DNA from 3 places in the Streptomyces sp. NPDC051662 genome. Region 1 is predicted to be linked to each of the others. Evidence: riboswitches for the same ligand, from Rfam matches in the RefSeq annotation. Region 1 holds a riboswitch; each other region holds the start of a gene.
The links. A riboswitch is a leader RNA that binds a small molecule or an ion and turns the genes downstream of it on or off. The one in region 1 is predicted to bind cobalamin.
Positions count from the first base shown of each region.

Region 2: linked by a shared signal. The riboswitch ahead of AB0M67_RS26040 (CbtB domain-containing protein) and the one ahead of metE (5-methyltetrahydropteroyltriglutamate--homocysteine S-methyltransferase) in region 1 are both predicted to bind cobalamin.
Region 3: linked by a shared signal. The riboswitch ahead of AB0M67_RS31385 (ABC transporter substrate-binding protein) and the one ahead of metE (5-methyltetrahydropteroyltriglutamate--homocysteine S-methyltransferase) in region 1 are both predicted to bind cobalamin.

Region 1 is NZ_JBFAZD010000008.1:54,845-59,046, forward strand. Features, by position in the region: gene AB0M67_RS15380 (homoserine O-acetyltransferase) at 1-136, shown strand, start outside; gene AB0M67_RS15385 (SDR family oxidoreductase) at 381-1,067, shown strand; cobalamin riboswitch at 1,233-1,481, shown strand; gene metE (5-methyltetrahydropteroyltriglutamate--homocysteine S-methyltransferase) at 1,642-3,975, shown strand; gene AB0M67_RS15395 (metalloregulator ArsR/SmtB family transcription factor) at 4,087-4,202, shown strand, end outside.
Region 2 is NZ_JBFAZD010000016.1:168,799-173,000, reverse strand. Features, by position in the region: gene AB0M67_RS26050 (SpoIIE family protein phosphatase) at 1-485, opposite strand, end outside; gene AB0M67_RS26045 (histidine phosphatase family protein) at 610-1,299, opposite strand; cobalamin riboswitch at 1,416-1,584, shown strand; gene AB0M67_RS26040 (CbtB domain-containing protein) at 1,625-1,858, shown strand; gene AB0M67_RS26035 (CbtA family protein) at 1,880-2,695, shown strand; gene AB0M67_RS26030 (NAD(P)H-binding protein) at 2,814-3,023, opposite strand; gene AB0M67_RS26025 (NAD(P)H-binding protein) at 3,023-3,448, opposite strand; gene AB0M67_RS26020 (TetR/AcrR family transcriptional regulator) at 3,542-4,202, shown strand, end outside.
Region 3 is NZ_JBFAZD010000024.1:27,759-31,960, forward strand. Features, by position in the region: gene AB0M67_RS31375 (ABC transporter ATP-binding protein) at 1-448, opposite strand, end outside; gene AB0M67_RS31380 (iron ABC transporter permease) at 445-1,485, opposite strand; gene AB0M67_RS31385 (ABC transporter substrate-binding protein) at 1,493-2,491, opposite strand; cobalamin riboswitch at 2,540-2,686, opposite strand; gene AB0M67_RS31390 (M67 family metallopeptidase) at 2,692-3,105, opposite strand; gene AB0M67_RS31395 (amino acid permease) at 3,200-4,202, opposite strand, start outside.

The sequences.
Region 1 (4,202 bases):
GCAGGCGGAGCTGGCCGGGGCCATACCGGGGGCCGACCGGCTCAGGACCATCGAGTCGCCGTACGGGCACGACGGCTTTCTGATCGAGACCGCGCAGGTGGGCGGTCTGATCGAGGAGCTGCTGTCCGGGGCGTGACACCTGGTGGGCCGACGGGTCAGGGGCCGAGTGATAGGCGGTCCGGGTCTTGGACGTGAACACGCGGATGCCCTCTGAGCTGGGATGATGTTACTTTTTATGGTCCACATCCACAGCGTGAGAGAGCATCCGCAACCGGTGCTCGGCCGTCCGGGTGGATCAGTCCGGCTGCGCCCGCACCGTCCGTATCCGGCCGTATAAGGTCGCCGACTGACCGCGTGTCCATCGGAAGGGAACCTGGCTCGTGACCACTTCGATCATTGTCGGAGGAAGCGGCGCCCTGGGGCGCGTCCTGGCACAACGATTCGCCGAGCGTGGCGACAGCGTCATCGTCACCAGTCGTGCCAGGGAGCGCGCCGATACCGTGGCCGCCGAAATCGCCGACAACGTCCGGGGTCTGGCCGTTGACCTGGCGCGGCCGGAGACCATCGACGGAGCGCTCGCGGATGTACGGGACGTTGACAACGTGGTGATCACCGGCGTCTCGGAGGGTTTCAACACTCTCGCGGATTTCGACATCGCCAGGGCCGTGGAAGCTGTCACCGTCAAGCTGGTGGGGTACACGGAGACCGTGCGAGTGCTGCGTGACCGGTTCACCCCTGAGGCGTCGGTCGTACTCTTCGGCGGCCTGGCCAAAGAGCGCCCCTACCCCGGCTCCACCATCGTGACCGCCGTCAATTCCGCCGTCACCGGACTGGTGAAGACCCTGGCACTGGAGATCGCGCCTCACCGTGTGAACGCGCTCCACCCCGGCGTCGTGGGCGACAGCCCGAGGTGGCGCGACGTGCCCGACCACCCGCACGTACCGCGTACTCCCATCGGGCGCCTGGTGACCATGGAGGAAGTCGCCGACGCCACCGACTTCCTCCTCCGCAACACCGGCGTCAACGCCCAGGATCTCTTCGTCGACGGCGGACTACGCGTCACCTGACACGACCGGCTCCCGCTCAAGAATGCGATTCTGGGTCCGAACCGCACGTTTCGCCGCCAAGCCCTCCAAGTCCTGAGTCCATGAGCGCACGATGTTCGACCGTCCCGGCCCACGGTGAACCGTGCTGTCGGTGAACCGTGCTGTCGGTGATCCGTTTCAGCGCCTAAGCTGGCTCGTGCAGTTGGTTCGCCCTGCCAGCCGGGCAGGCGCGTCGTAAGAGGGAACCCGGTGGAAATCCGGGACTGCCCCGCAGCGGTGAGTGGGAACGACCGCCGTCATCAGCACTGGGTCCGAGCCGGACCCGGGAAGCGACGGCCAGTAGGAGTCCCTGTCGGTACGCGCGTTCATCCGTGCGCGTACGGGTACGGGACGCGCCCGCGAGTCCGAAGACCTGCCACTGCCCGCGCGCCACCGGTGCGCGCGGAGATCTCGGTGACCTCGTGGGCGGGTCGGCGTACATATCGGGCGGGCATCCGTGGCGGCACAGCGCCGCCGGCCGCCGGATCTGTTCAGCTCTTCGCGCCCGCGGTCCGTCGCCGGGATCTTGGGAGACATACTCGCGAAGGAGAGTCCCTTGACCACGAAGTCCGCAGCCGCGGCAGCCCGGGCCACCGTGTACGGCTATCCCCGTCAGGGCCCGAACCGGGAACTCAAGAAGGCCGTCGAGGGCTACTGGAAGGGCCGGGTCACCGCCGACGCCCTCCGGGACACCGCGGCCGAACTGCGCCGCGCCACCTGGCGTCGGCTCGCCGACGCCGGTGTCCATGAGGTGCCGACCGGTGACTTCTCGTACTACGACCATGTCCTGGACACCAGTGTCATGGTGGGCGCGATCCCCGCCAGGCACCGCGCCGCCGTCGAAACGGACGCCCTGGACGGGTACTTCGCGATGGCGCGCGGTACGCGGGAGGTGACGCCGCTGGAGATGACCAAGTGGTTCGACACCAATTACCACTATCTGGTGCCGGAGCTGGGGCCCGACACCGTCTTCACCGCCGATTCCGGCAAGCAGGTCGCCGAGTTCCGGGAAGCCCTCGCGCTCGGTCTGACGGCACGTCCGGTGCTGGTCGGTCCGGTCACCTATCTGCTGCTGGCGAAGCCCGCCCCCGGGGTCGCCGCCGACTTCGAGCCGCTGACCCTGCTGGACCGGCTGCTGCCCGTGTACGCGGAGGTGCTCGCCGATCTGCGCGCGGCGGGCGCCGAGTGGGTCCAGCTGGACGAGCCCGCCCTGGTGGCGGAGCGTTCCCTGGCCGAGCTGAACGCCGCCACCCGCGCCTACCGGGATCTGGGCTCCCTCACCGACCGGCCGAAGCTGCTGGTCGCCTCGTACTTCGACAAGCTCGGCGCGGCTCTGTCCGTACTGGCCAAGTCACCCGTCGAGGGGCTCGGGCTGGACTTCACCGGGCCCGCGGCGGCGAATCTCGATGAGCTGGCGGCGGTCGGCGGACTGCCCGGCAAGCGGCTGCTCGCCGGTGTGGTCAACGGCCGTAACGTCTGGATCAACGACTTCGAGAAGTCCCTGTCGGTCCTCGGCACGCTCCTCGGCCTCGCCGGACAGGTGGATGTGACGTCCTCCTGCTCCCTGTCGCACGTGCCGCTGGATGTCACGGCCGAGCGCGATATCGATCCGGGGATCGCCCGCTGGCTCGCCTTCGCCCGGCAGAAGACCGAGGAGATCGTCACGCTGGCCCGTGGCCTCGCGCGGGGCACCGGCGCCATCACGGCCGAACTGGCCGCCAACCGGGCCGACTTGGCCTCAAGGGCGGGATCGGCGCTCACCAACGACCCGGCTGTTCGCGCACGGGCCGCGGCCGTCACGGACGCGGACAGCCGCCGCTCCCAGCCGTACGAGAAGCGTGCGGAGGCCCAACGCGGCCGTCTGGAGCTGCCCTTGCTGCCGACGACGACCATCGGCTCGTTCCCGCAGACCACCGAGTTGCGCACGGCCCGCGCCGATCTACGGGCCGGCCGTATCGACGCGGCGGGGTACGACAAGCGGATCGAGGCGGAGATCCGTGAGGTCATCTCGTTCCAGGAGGAGACCGGCATCGACGTCCTGGTGCACGGCGAGCCCGAACGCAACGACATGGTGCAGTACTTCGCCGAACAGCTCGCCGGCTACCTCGCCACGCGGCACGGCTGGGTCCAGTCGTACGGCACCCGCTATGTCCGGCCGCCGATCCTCGCCGGGGACATCTCCCGCCCCGCCCCGATGACGGTGCGCTGGACGGCATACGCGCAGTCCCTCACCGGCCGGCCGGTCAAGGGCATGCTGACCGGCCCGGTCACCATGCTGGCGTGGTCGTTCGTACGGGACGACCAGCCGCTCGGTGACACGGCGCGGCAGGTCGCCCTCGCGCTGCGCGACGAGGTCGACGATCTGGAGAGCGCGGGCGCTTCCGTGATCCAGGTGGACGAGCCCGCGCTGCGTGAGACGCTGCCGCTGCGGGCCCGTGATCACCAGGCGTATCTCGACTGGGCGACCGAGGCGTTCCGTATCACCACCGGCGGGGTCCGCGCGGACACTCAGATCCATACGCATATGTGCTACGCGGAGTTCGGTGACATCCTCCCGGCGATCGACGCGCTGGACGCCGATGTGATCAGTCTGGAGGCCGCGCGCTCCCATATGCGGGTCGCGGACGAACTGGCCGCGGCGGGCTATCCGCGCGAGGTCGGCCCGGGTGTGTACGACATCCACTCACCCCGCGTCCCCTCCGCCGGGGAGGTGGCGGACCTGCTGCGCAAGGGACTTGAGGCGGTGCCGGCCGAACGGCTCTGGGTCAACCCCGACTGCGGACTGAAGACCCGTGGCTGGCCGGAGGTCCGTGCCGCGCTGGAGAACCTGGTCGCGGCGGCCCGGGAGGTCCGGGCCACGCTCCCGGCCCCGGCCTCACCGACTCCGTGACACCGGGCCCGCGGCCCCGCCCTCCCCAGTCACGGGGCGGCGGGCGCCGCGGGCTCGCGGCGGCGACCGCGGCCGGGGAGCGTTCCCCGGGCCGCGCCTACGATGGGCCCCATGCCCGGACGCCATGGATCCTCAACTGCGAGCGATGCGCATCAACTCACGCCCGGCACCTCCGAGCTGGCCGCGGCGGCGTCGGTCTTCTCGCTGCTCGCCGACCCCACCCGACT
Region 2 (4,202 bases), on a different contig from region 1:
GCCCGTACGGAGGGACCGAGGGTCCCCGGGACGGTCTCGGTGATGGTGCGGCCCTTCAGCGACGGCCCGATGGTGCCGATGAAGTGCTCCCCGATGCGCGCGGGATTGGGGTGGGTGAGCCGGATCCCCTTCGTGTTCAGTACGACGACGAAGTCGACGCTGGAGGCTTTGCGTACCGCCTCCGCCCGTGGCTGGAGGATCGCGGAGGGGTCGGGTGCCCGCAGGGCGGGCGCGATTCCGGGGGAGTTCGCGAACGCGGTGGCGACGGAGACGCAGCGGTTGCGTGCCTCTTGTTCGGTGTCGCGCCTGGACACCAGGAGGAGCGAGATCAGCGAGGACCCGATGAGCAGCAGCACGATCACCAGTTGCAGGATGAAGACCTGCCCGGCGAGCGTGCGGACGTTCAGCCACGACGGACGACGCCACCGACTCCGTGGGCGTCGGCCGGAGCGGGCAGCCAGGGCCCGAGCCCAGGATCGACCCATATGTCCGGCCATGTACCTACATCTACACCGGCTGTCTTCACAAGGCGAACGGGCGTGGGCGCCGCCGGAGAGTGCCGGGGGCGCCGGGGAGCGCCGGGGAGCGCCGGGGGCTATGGCGACAGCCTCAGGGGGTGGCGCTGTGGAGCGGTCGGCCGCTGAGCAGGTTCCAGCGGCCGGCCCGCCCGCTGAGTTCGGTGGCGGTCAGGGGGCGTACGTCAATCCGCCAGAAGGCCGCGGGAGTTGCGCCCAAGGCGTGGACCGCGCAGGCGCGGATGATGTCCGGCTCGGCGACGGCTATGACGCGGCCCCCCGCCGTGCCGCCGCCGCGCGGGGTGCGGTCGCGCGGTGTGCCGTCGTCAGAGGTGCTGTCGCCAGGGGTGCTGTCGTCAGAGGTGCCGTCGCCATGAGTGTCGCCGCCCAGCGCGTCGAGCCAGTGGGCGGCGCGGGCGAGCAGCGTCAGCAGGGATTCGCCGCCGTGCGGGGCGGACGCGGGGTCCGACAGCCAGGAGGCCAGCGCGTGCGGTTCCGCGGCGGCCACCTCGTCGAGGGTCCTGCCCTGCCAGCCGCCCATGGCGCAGGGTGCGAGGGCGGGCAGCGGCTTCGCGTCCAGGCCGAGGGCCTCGGCGGTGCGCCGGCAGCGGGGGGAGGGGGAGACGTATGTGGTGGTGACGGGGAAGGTCTCCCGTACGGCTTCGGCCTGCCGCAGCCCGAGGGCGTCCAGCCCGCCGTCGGCCGGCTCCTCGGCGTGGGGGAAGCGGGCCTCCCGCAGGGCCGGGTTCATGGCCGGTGAGATGAGCATGAGCCGGGTGGTCATACGGTCCTCGCTCCTTGGTTCTGGCTCGGTCCGGCCGGGTTCCGGCCGTGTTTCCGCAGGTTCTGGCCGTGTTCCCGCCGGGTTCCGGCCGTGTTCCGGCACGTTCCGGGAAAAGGTCCTCTTGGCCGGTCCCCGGGATCGCGGTACCTTCACGTCGAAATAACGACGGCGGAACGGAAGTCCGGTGGGAATCCGGCACGGTCGCGCCACTGTAAGCCGGGCGCCGGTCGCGTATCAGCGCGGCGGGGGTCCCGGTGAGTCAGACCCGGATGCCGTCGTTCGAGCTCCACTGAACGGGACGCGAGTTCCCCAAGGAGGTTGTGTCATGGCGCAGTCCATAGCGCCCCCGGCCGCTGCATCCACCGGTGCCGCCGGCACCGCTGTCACCCCCCTTCCGCTCCGCGCGGTGCTGCCCTGGGCCGTGTTCGTCGGCACCCTGATGCTGGTGCTGCTCTATTTCGTCGGCGCGGAGCAGGGCGCCACGTCGGTGTTCTCCGGTGCGGACGTGCACGAGTGGGTCCACGACGGCCGTCATCTCCTCGGCTTCCCCTGCCACTGACGACCGACGGAGATCACGCGCATGCATGCCTCCACCGTCAGAACCCTCCTCGTCCGCGGCATGATCGCGGGCGTCCTCGCCGGACTCTGCGCGTTCGCGCTGGCCTATGTGGCGGGTGAGCCCTCGGTACGGGCCTCCATCGCGCAGGAGGAGGCCCACTCCGCGTCCGCGCATCAGCACGGCGGGGAAGCCACCCAGCAGGGCGCGGAAGAAGAGGAGGAAGAACTGGTCAGCCGGCCGGTGCAGTCGACCTTCGGGCTGGCCACCGGCGTCCTCGTGTACGGGGTGGCCCTGGGCGGGATCGCCTCGCTGGTCTTCGCCGGCTGTCTGGGCAGGATCGGCCGGTTCGGTCCGAGGGTGACCGCGGCGCTGCTCGCCGGGGCCGCCTTCGCCACCGTCTATCTGGTGCCGTTCCTGAAGTATCCGGCGAACCCGCCCGCGGTCGGCGACCCGGACACCATCGGCAAGCGCACCACGCTGTTCTTCCTGATGATCGTGTTGAGCGTGTTGCTGGCGGTTGTCGCGGTCATCGCGGGGAGAAGGCTCGCGCCGCGTCTGGGCAACTGGAACGCGGCGGTCGCCGCCGGTGGCGGTTATGTCGTCGCCGTGGTGGTGGCCTGTCTGGTCCTGCCCGCCAACACCGATGCCATTCCGGCCACGTTCCCGGCCGCCCTGCTCTGGGAATTCCGGCTGGCGTCGATCGCCGTACAGGCGCTGCTCTGGACAGCCTTCGGGCTGATCTTCGGGGCGCTGGCGGAGCGGGCCCTCCGGCCGAGGCGGCAGGCCGCCGCGGTGGCGGCCGACAGCACTGCCGCACCGGTACGTACCGCCGGCTGAACCGGGACCGGGAACGGAAACGGAACGGGGAACGGAACCGGGACCGGCCCGCGCTCACGAAGCGCGGGCCGGTCCCGGTTTCCTGTCAGGGGACCGTCGGCCGGTCTCCGGTCGCCCGTCAGTCGCTGACGCCGACCGCGTGCCCGAACGTCGACCGGTCCGTGACGAAGTCCAGCATGGCGCGGGCCACGTCCGCGCGGGCGATCGCGTTGGCGGCCGGGCCCGCCTCCACGGCGTGGCGGTAGGTGCCCTTGCCGTCGGCGTCCGTCAGCCGGGGCGGCCGTACCGACGTCCAGTCGAGCCCGCTCTCGCGCAGGATCGTCTCCATCAGTTCGAGATCCGTGTACAGCTCTTTGAGCGCCAGCCACATCCCGGGCAGCAGGACCCGGCGCGCGAGCCACGGCTGACCGGACCCGAGCGGTTCAGCGGCGCCGCGCTCACCACGACGATCCGCCGGGCGCCGGTCGCGGCCATCGCCTCGGTCGCCGCCCGCGCCGAGGTGGAGGCGGGCTTGAGCGGGTCGTGCCGGCCGGCCTGGCCCATCCCGGAGAGCACCGCGTCGGCCCCGTCGACGACCTCGGTCAGGGAGGCCGCGTCGAGGGCGTCGGCGCGTACGACCGTCAGGCCCTCGTGTTCCGTCCTCAGCTTGGCCGGGTCCCGTACCGCGGCCGAAACCTTGTGTCCGTCCGCGAGGGCGTGGCGGACGATCTGCCGTCCGACGCCTCCCGTGGCTCCCAGCACAGCGATTTTCATGACCCCTCCAGGGGTGAGTGAACGCTTACCAGCCATGGTGGGTGAGCGCTCACCCACTTGTCAAAGTAGGCTGGTGGGCATGACGGGTACGACATGACCGGTACGCACCGAGAAGCCGCCGCGCCGCCCCTGACCGGCGGCGCCCTCACGCGCTCGCGCATCCTCGACGCCGCCGCGCGGCTGATGGGCACCGTGGGGCTGACGCGCACGACGACGAAGGAGATCGCGAGGGAGGCGGGCTGCTCGGAAGCCGCGCTCTACAAGCACTTCCGCGACAAGGAGGAGATCTTCGTCAGCGTTCTGCACGAGCGCGCGCCGCGCTTCACGGACGCGCTGGCGCGGCTGCCCGGGCGCGTGGGCGAGGGGGAGGTGGCGGATCATCTGGAGGAGGTGGCCCGGGTGGGGGTGCTCTTCTACCGGGGTACGTTCCCGATGGCGGCGTCCCTCTTCGCCAGCCCCGACCTGCTCGTGGCCCATCGCGAACGGCTCGGACTCGACGGCTCGGGGCCGCACGAGGTGAGCCGGTCCGTGGCCGCGTATCTCGCCGCGGAACAGGAGCTGGGCCGGGTCTCCCCGGACATCGACCCGGACGCGGCGGCGCTGCTTCTCGTCGGCGCCTGCTTCCACCGGGCCTTTCTGGGCCTGTTCTTCGCCCCGGAACCACCGGAGGGCGTTCTGCGCCCGGAGAGCGAGGCGGATTTCGCGCGGGAGACCGTACGGGCGCTGCTTACGGGCATCGCCCCGCCGGGCCGGT
Region 3 (4,202 bases), on a different contig from region 1:
GCGCGCGCTGGCGTTCGCCGCCGGAGAGGGAGGGGAAGGCGCGGTCCGCGAGGGCGGCGATCCCGAGGCGGTCGAGGGCGGCTTCCGCGAGGGCGGCGTCGGCGGCGGTGTCGGCTTCCCAGAAGCGTTTGTGCGGGGAGCGGCCCATCGCGACGACCTCGCGGACGGTCAGCTCGAAGTCCAGCTGTCCGTCCTGCGGAACGGTGGCGACGCGGCGCGCTCTGGCCTTGGGGGTCATGGTGAGCAGGTCGTCGCCGTCGAGCAGGGCCCGTCCGTGGTCGGGGCGGAGCGTTCCGTAGACGCAACGCAGGAGCGTGGTCTTGCCGCTGCCGTTGGGGCCGACGAGTCCGACGGTCTCGCCGGGGGCGGCGGTGAGGTCGGCGCTGTCGACGAGCCGGCGGCCGTCGGCGGTGTAGGAGAGTCCTTCGAGCCGGAGTGTCGCCGTCATACGGGGGCTCCTTCGGGGCGGCGGCGCATCAGCCACAGGAGGGCCGGGCCGCCGGTGAGCGCGGTGAGTACGCCGACGGGCACGTCCTGGGGCGCGGCGACGGTACGGGCCGCGAGATCGGCGACGACGAGGAGGACGGCTCCGCCCAGCGCCGCGACCGGCAGCAGGGCGCGGTGGCCCGCGCCGACGGCCATTCTGGCGGCGTGCGGCACGAGCAGTCCGATAAAGCCGACGGCGCCGCTCGCGGCCACCATCACGCCGGTGACCAGGGAGGCGAGCACGAAGACCGCGGCGCGGAAGCGCCCGGTGTCCAGGCCGAGTGCGGTCGCGTCCTCCTCGCCCGCCAGCAGCAGATCGAGCGGCCGGGCCAGCGCCATGAGCAGCGCGGTGCCGAGGGTGAGGACGATCGCGGGCAGGAGCAGGGTGGACCAGCGGGCGCTGCCGAGGCCGCCGAAGGTCCAGTAGATGGCTTCCTGGAAGTGCTCGGGGCGTGCCGAGATGATCAGGATGAGGGTGGTGAGCGCGGAGAGGATGTACGAGACGGTGACCCCGGCGAGGACGAGCCGTCCGCCGGTCATCGTGGATCGTCGGCGGGCCAGCCCGTACACCAGCGCCAGGGCGAGGAGCGAGCCGGCGAAGGCCGCGGTGGGCATGGCGACGGTGGTGGTGATCCCCCCGGCGATGCCCAGGACCATGACCAGCACGGCGCCGGCGGACGCTCCGGAGGAGATGCCGAGGAGGAAGGGGTCGGCGAGCCGGTTGCGTACGAGGGCCTGGAGGACGGTGCCGACGACGGCGAGCCCCGCGCCGACGACCACACCGAGCAGCACCCGGGGCAGCCGTACGTCGAGCACGATGGTGCGGAAGGGGCTGGGGTCGGCGCCGCCCGTGAGGATGGTGATCACCTGGCCGGGCGGGATGCGTACGGAGCCGAGGGCGAGGCCCGCGACGACGGCGGCGGCGAGCGCGGCGGCGAGGCAGCCGAGCACCAGGGTGTAGCGCAGCCGCCCGTGGCCGGGCGGGGTGGTCCGGGTCATGGCCGGCTTACTTGACGGACTCGGGGTGGAGCTGGGCGGCGAGCCGTTCGATGGCGTCGGGCGCGCGGACGCCGAGGACGACGTCCGAGAGCGGCATGACGGCGAACCGCTTGTTCCTGATGGCCGGTACGTCCTTGAGCACGGGGTCCTCCAGCAGCCGCTGCTTCTTCTGGGCGACGGTGGTGGAGCCGTAGTCGTAGATGACGATGACATCGGGCTTGCGGGCGACGACCTGTTCCCAGGTGGCGTCGCCGAAGGACTTGTCGAGGTCGGCGAAGACGTTGCGGCCGCCGGCGCGGGTGATCAGTTCGTTGCCGATGCCCTTGCCGCCGGCGGTGAAGGCGGTCTTGTCGCCGCTGTCGTAGACGAAGACGGAGAGCGGTTCGACGCCCTTGAGCAGGGCGGCGGTGTCCGTGACGGTGGTGCGGGCGTCGGCGATCCACTTCTCGGCGCGGTCGGCGACGCCGAAGGTGCGGCCGGTCTCCCGGACCTCCTGGTAGACGTCGTCGAGCGAGGTCCTGTCCTTCGGGCAGTTCTCCAGATTGAGCCGGGTGTCGATGCCGGCGGCCTTGAGGTCGTCGCGGCCACGGCCGTCCTTGGCGGCGAAGGCGCTCGCGTAACCGCCGTACACGAAGTCGGGGTTGGCGGCGAGCAGCCGCTCCTTGGAGGGGTACTCCTTGGCGAGCACCGGGACGCTCCTGTACGCCTTCTCGTAGGCGGGGAGGATCCGGTCGTCCAGCCAGGCGGTGCCGACGAGGGACTTCTCCAGGCCGAGCGCCAGCATCACTTCGGTGACGTGCTGGTTCATGGTGACGACCCGCTTCGGCGGCGCCTGATAGGTGGTTCTCACCCCGCAGTTGGTGACGGTGTACGGGAAGCCGGGCGCGGTGGTCGCGGTCCGCGCGCCGTCCTTCGCGTCCGTGGTGGTGGAGCCGCCGCAGGCGGTGAGCGGGAGCAGTACGGCGGATATGACGGCGGACGTGAGCGCACGGCGGCGCCGGGACAGCACAGACACGGCAGGGCCTCCTCCGGGGGATTTCCGCGTCCCCTGGCTGGTGGGAGAAGGGCGGCAGGTCAGTTCCTGGCTGCCAAGCTGGGCTTGGTCACAGTGGCGGGACCGCGCCGGATTCACACCGGCTTCCTGATCCCCACCGCCTCGGTTCGGCGCTCAGTTTGTCAGACCGGCTGAGCGCCGCGACCGGCGCCTCAGACGATCTCGACGTCCTCTTCCGTGACCTCGCCCTCCACAATGCGGTACGAGCGGAACTGGAAGGGGCCCGCGTCGTCGTGGTCGGCGGTGGAGACGAGGACGTAGTGGGCGCCCGGTTCGTTGGCGTAGGTGATGTCCGTACGGGACGGATACGCCTCGGTCGCGGTGTGCGAGTGGTAGATGATCACCGGCTCTTCGTCGCGGTCGTCCATCTCCCGGTAGAGCTTGAGCAGATCCGCCGAGTCGAACTCGTAGAAGGTGGGCGAGCGCGCGGCGTTGAGCATGGGGATGAACCGCTCGGCCCGGCCGGTCCCGGCGGGGCCCGCGACCACGCCGCACGCCTCGTCGGGATGGTCGGCGCGCGCGTGCTCGACGATCTTGTCGTGCAGTGCCTGGGTGATGGTGAGCATGGAGAAAATATAAAGGGACGAGTACGGCCCCCGGATCCGGGAGGGAGTTTCCCGGTTCCAGGGGCCGTCACGGTCTCGGCGGGGCCCGGCGGGGCTATTCCGCGGAGGCGTACTCCCGGGTGGGGTCGCCCGCCACGGCGCGCTGGGCGCGGCGCTTGAGGAACTGCCAGCCGACGAGGAGGCCGACCGCCCAGACCGCCCCCACGTAGAGGGAGACCCGCGCGTCCTCGTCATACGCGATCAGACAGGTGACGAGGGCCAGGAAGCCCACCGCGACCCAGCTGAACACCGAACCGCCCGGGGCGGGGAAGGACGAGGCGGGCAGCAGGCCCGCCCGTACCCCGCGGCGATAGCGGATATGGCTGATCAGGATCATCATCCAGGTCCAGACACCGGCGGCGGTGGCCACGGAGGTCACATAGCCGAAGGCCTTCTCCGGGACGATGTAGTTGAGGACCACGCCGATGCCCATGAGGGCGACGGAGACGGTGATGCCGAACGCCGGGGTCCTGCGGGAGTTGAGCCTGCCGAAGAGCTTCGGCGCCTCGCTGTTGGCGGCGAGGTCGCGCAGCATCCGGCCGGTGGAGTACATGCCCGAGTTGCAGGAGGAGAGCGCGGCGGTCAGCACCACGAAGTTGACGATGCCGGCCGCGAGCGGGATGCCCATCTTCTCGAAGGCGTGGACGAAGGGGCTGGCGCCCGCCGAGAACTCGGTCCACTTGACGACCGCGAGGATGACGGTCAGCGCGCCCACGTAGAAGACGATGATGCGCCAGGGCAGCGTGTTGATCGCCTTGGGAAGGGTCTTCTCCGGGTTCTCGGACTCACCCGCGGTGACGCCGACCAGTTCGACGGCGAGGTAGGCGAACATCACGCCCTGGAGGGTCATCAGGCTGGAGCCGATGCCGTTGGGGAAGATCCCGTCGTGGGCCCAGAGGTTGGAGGCGGTGGCGGTGTCACCGGCGTCGGAGAAGCCGAGGGTGAGCACACCGAGACCGATGACGATCATTCCGATGATCGCGGTGACCTTGATCATCGAGAACCAGAACTCGACCTCGCCGAAGATCTTCACCGAGATCAGATTGACGCCGAAGAGC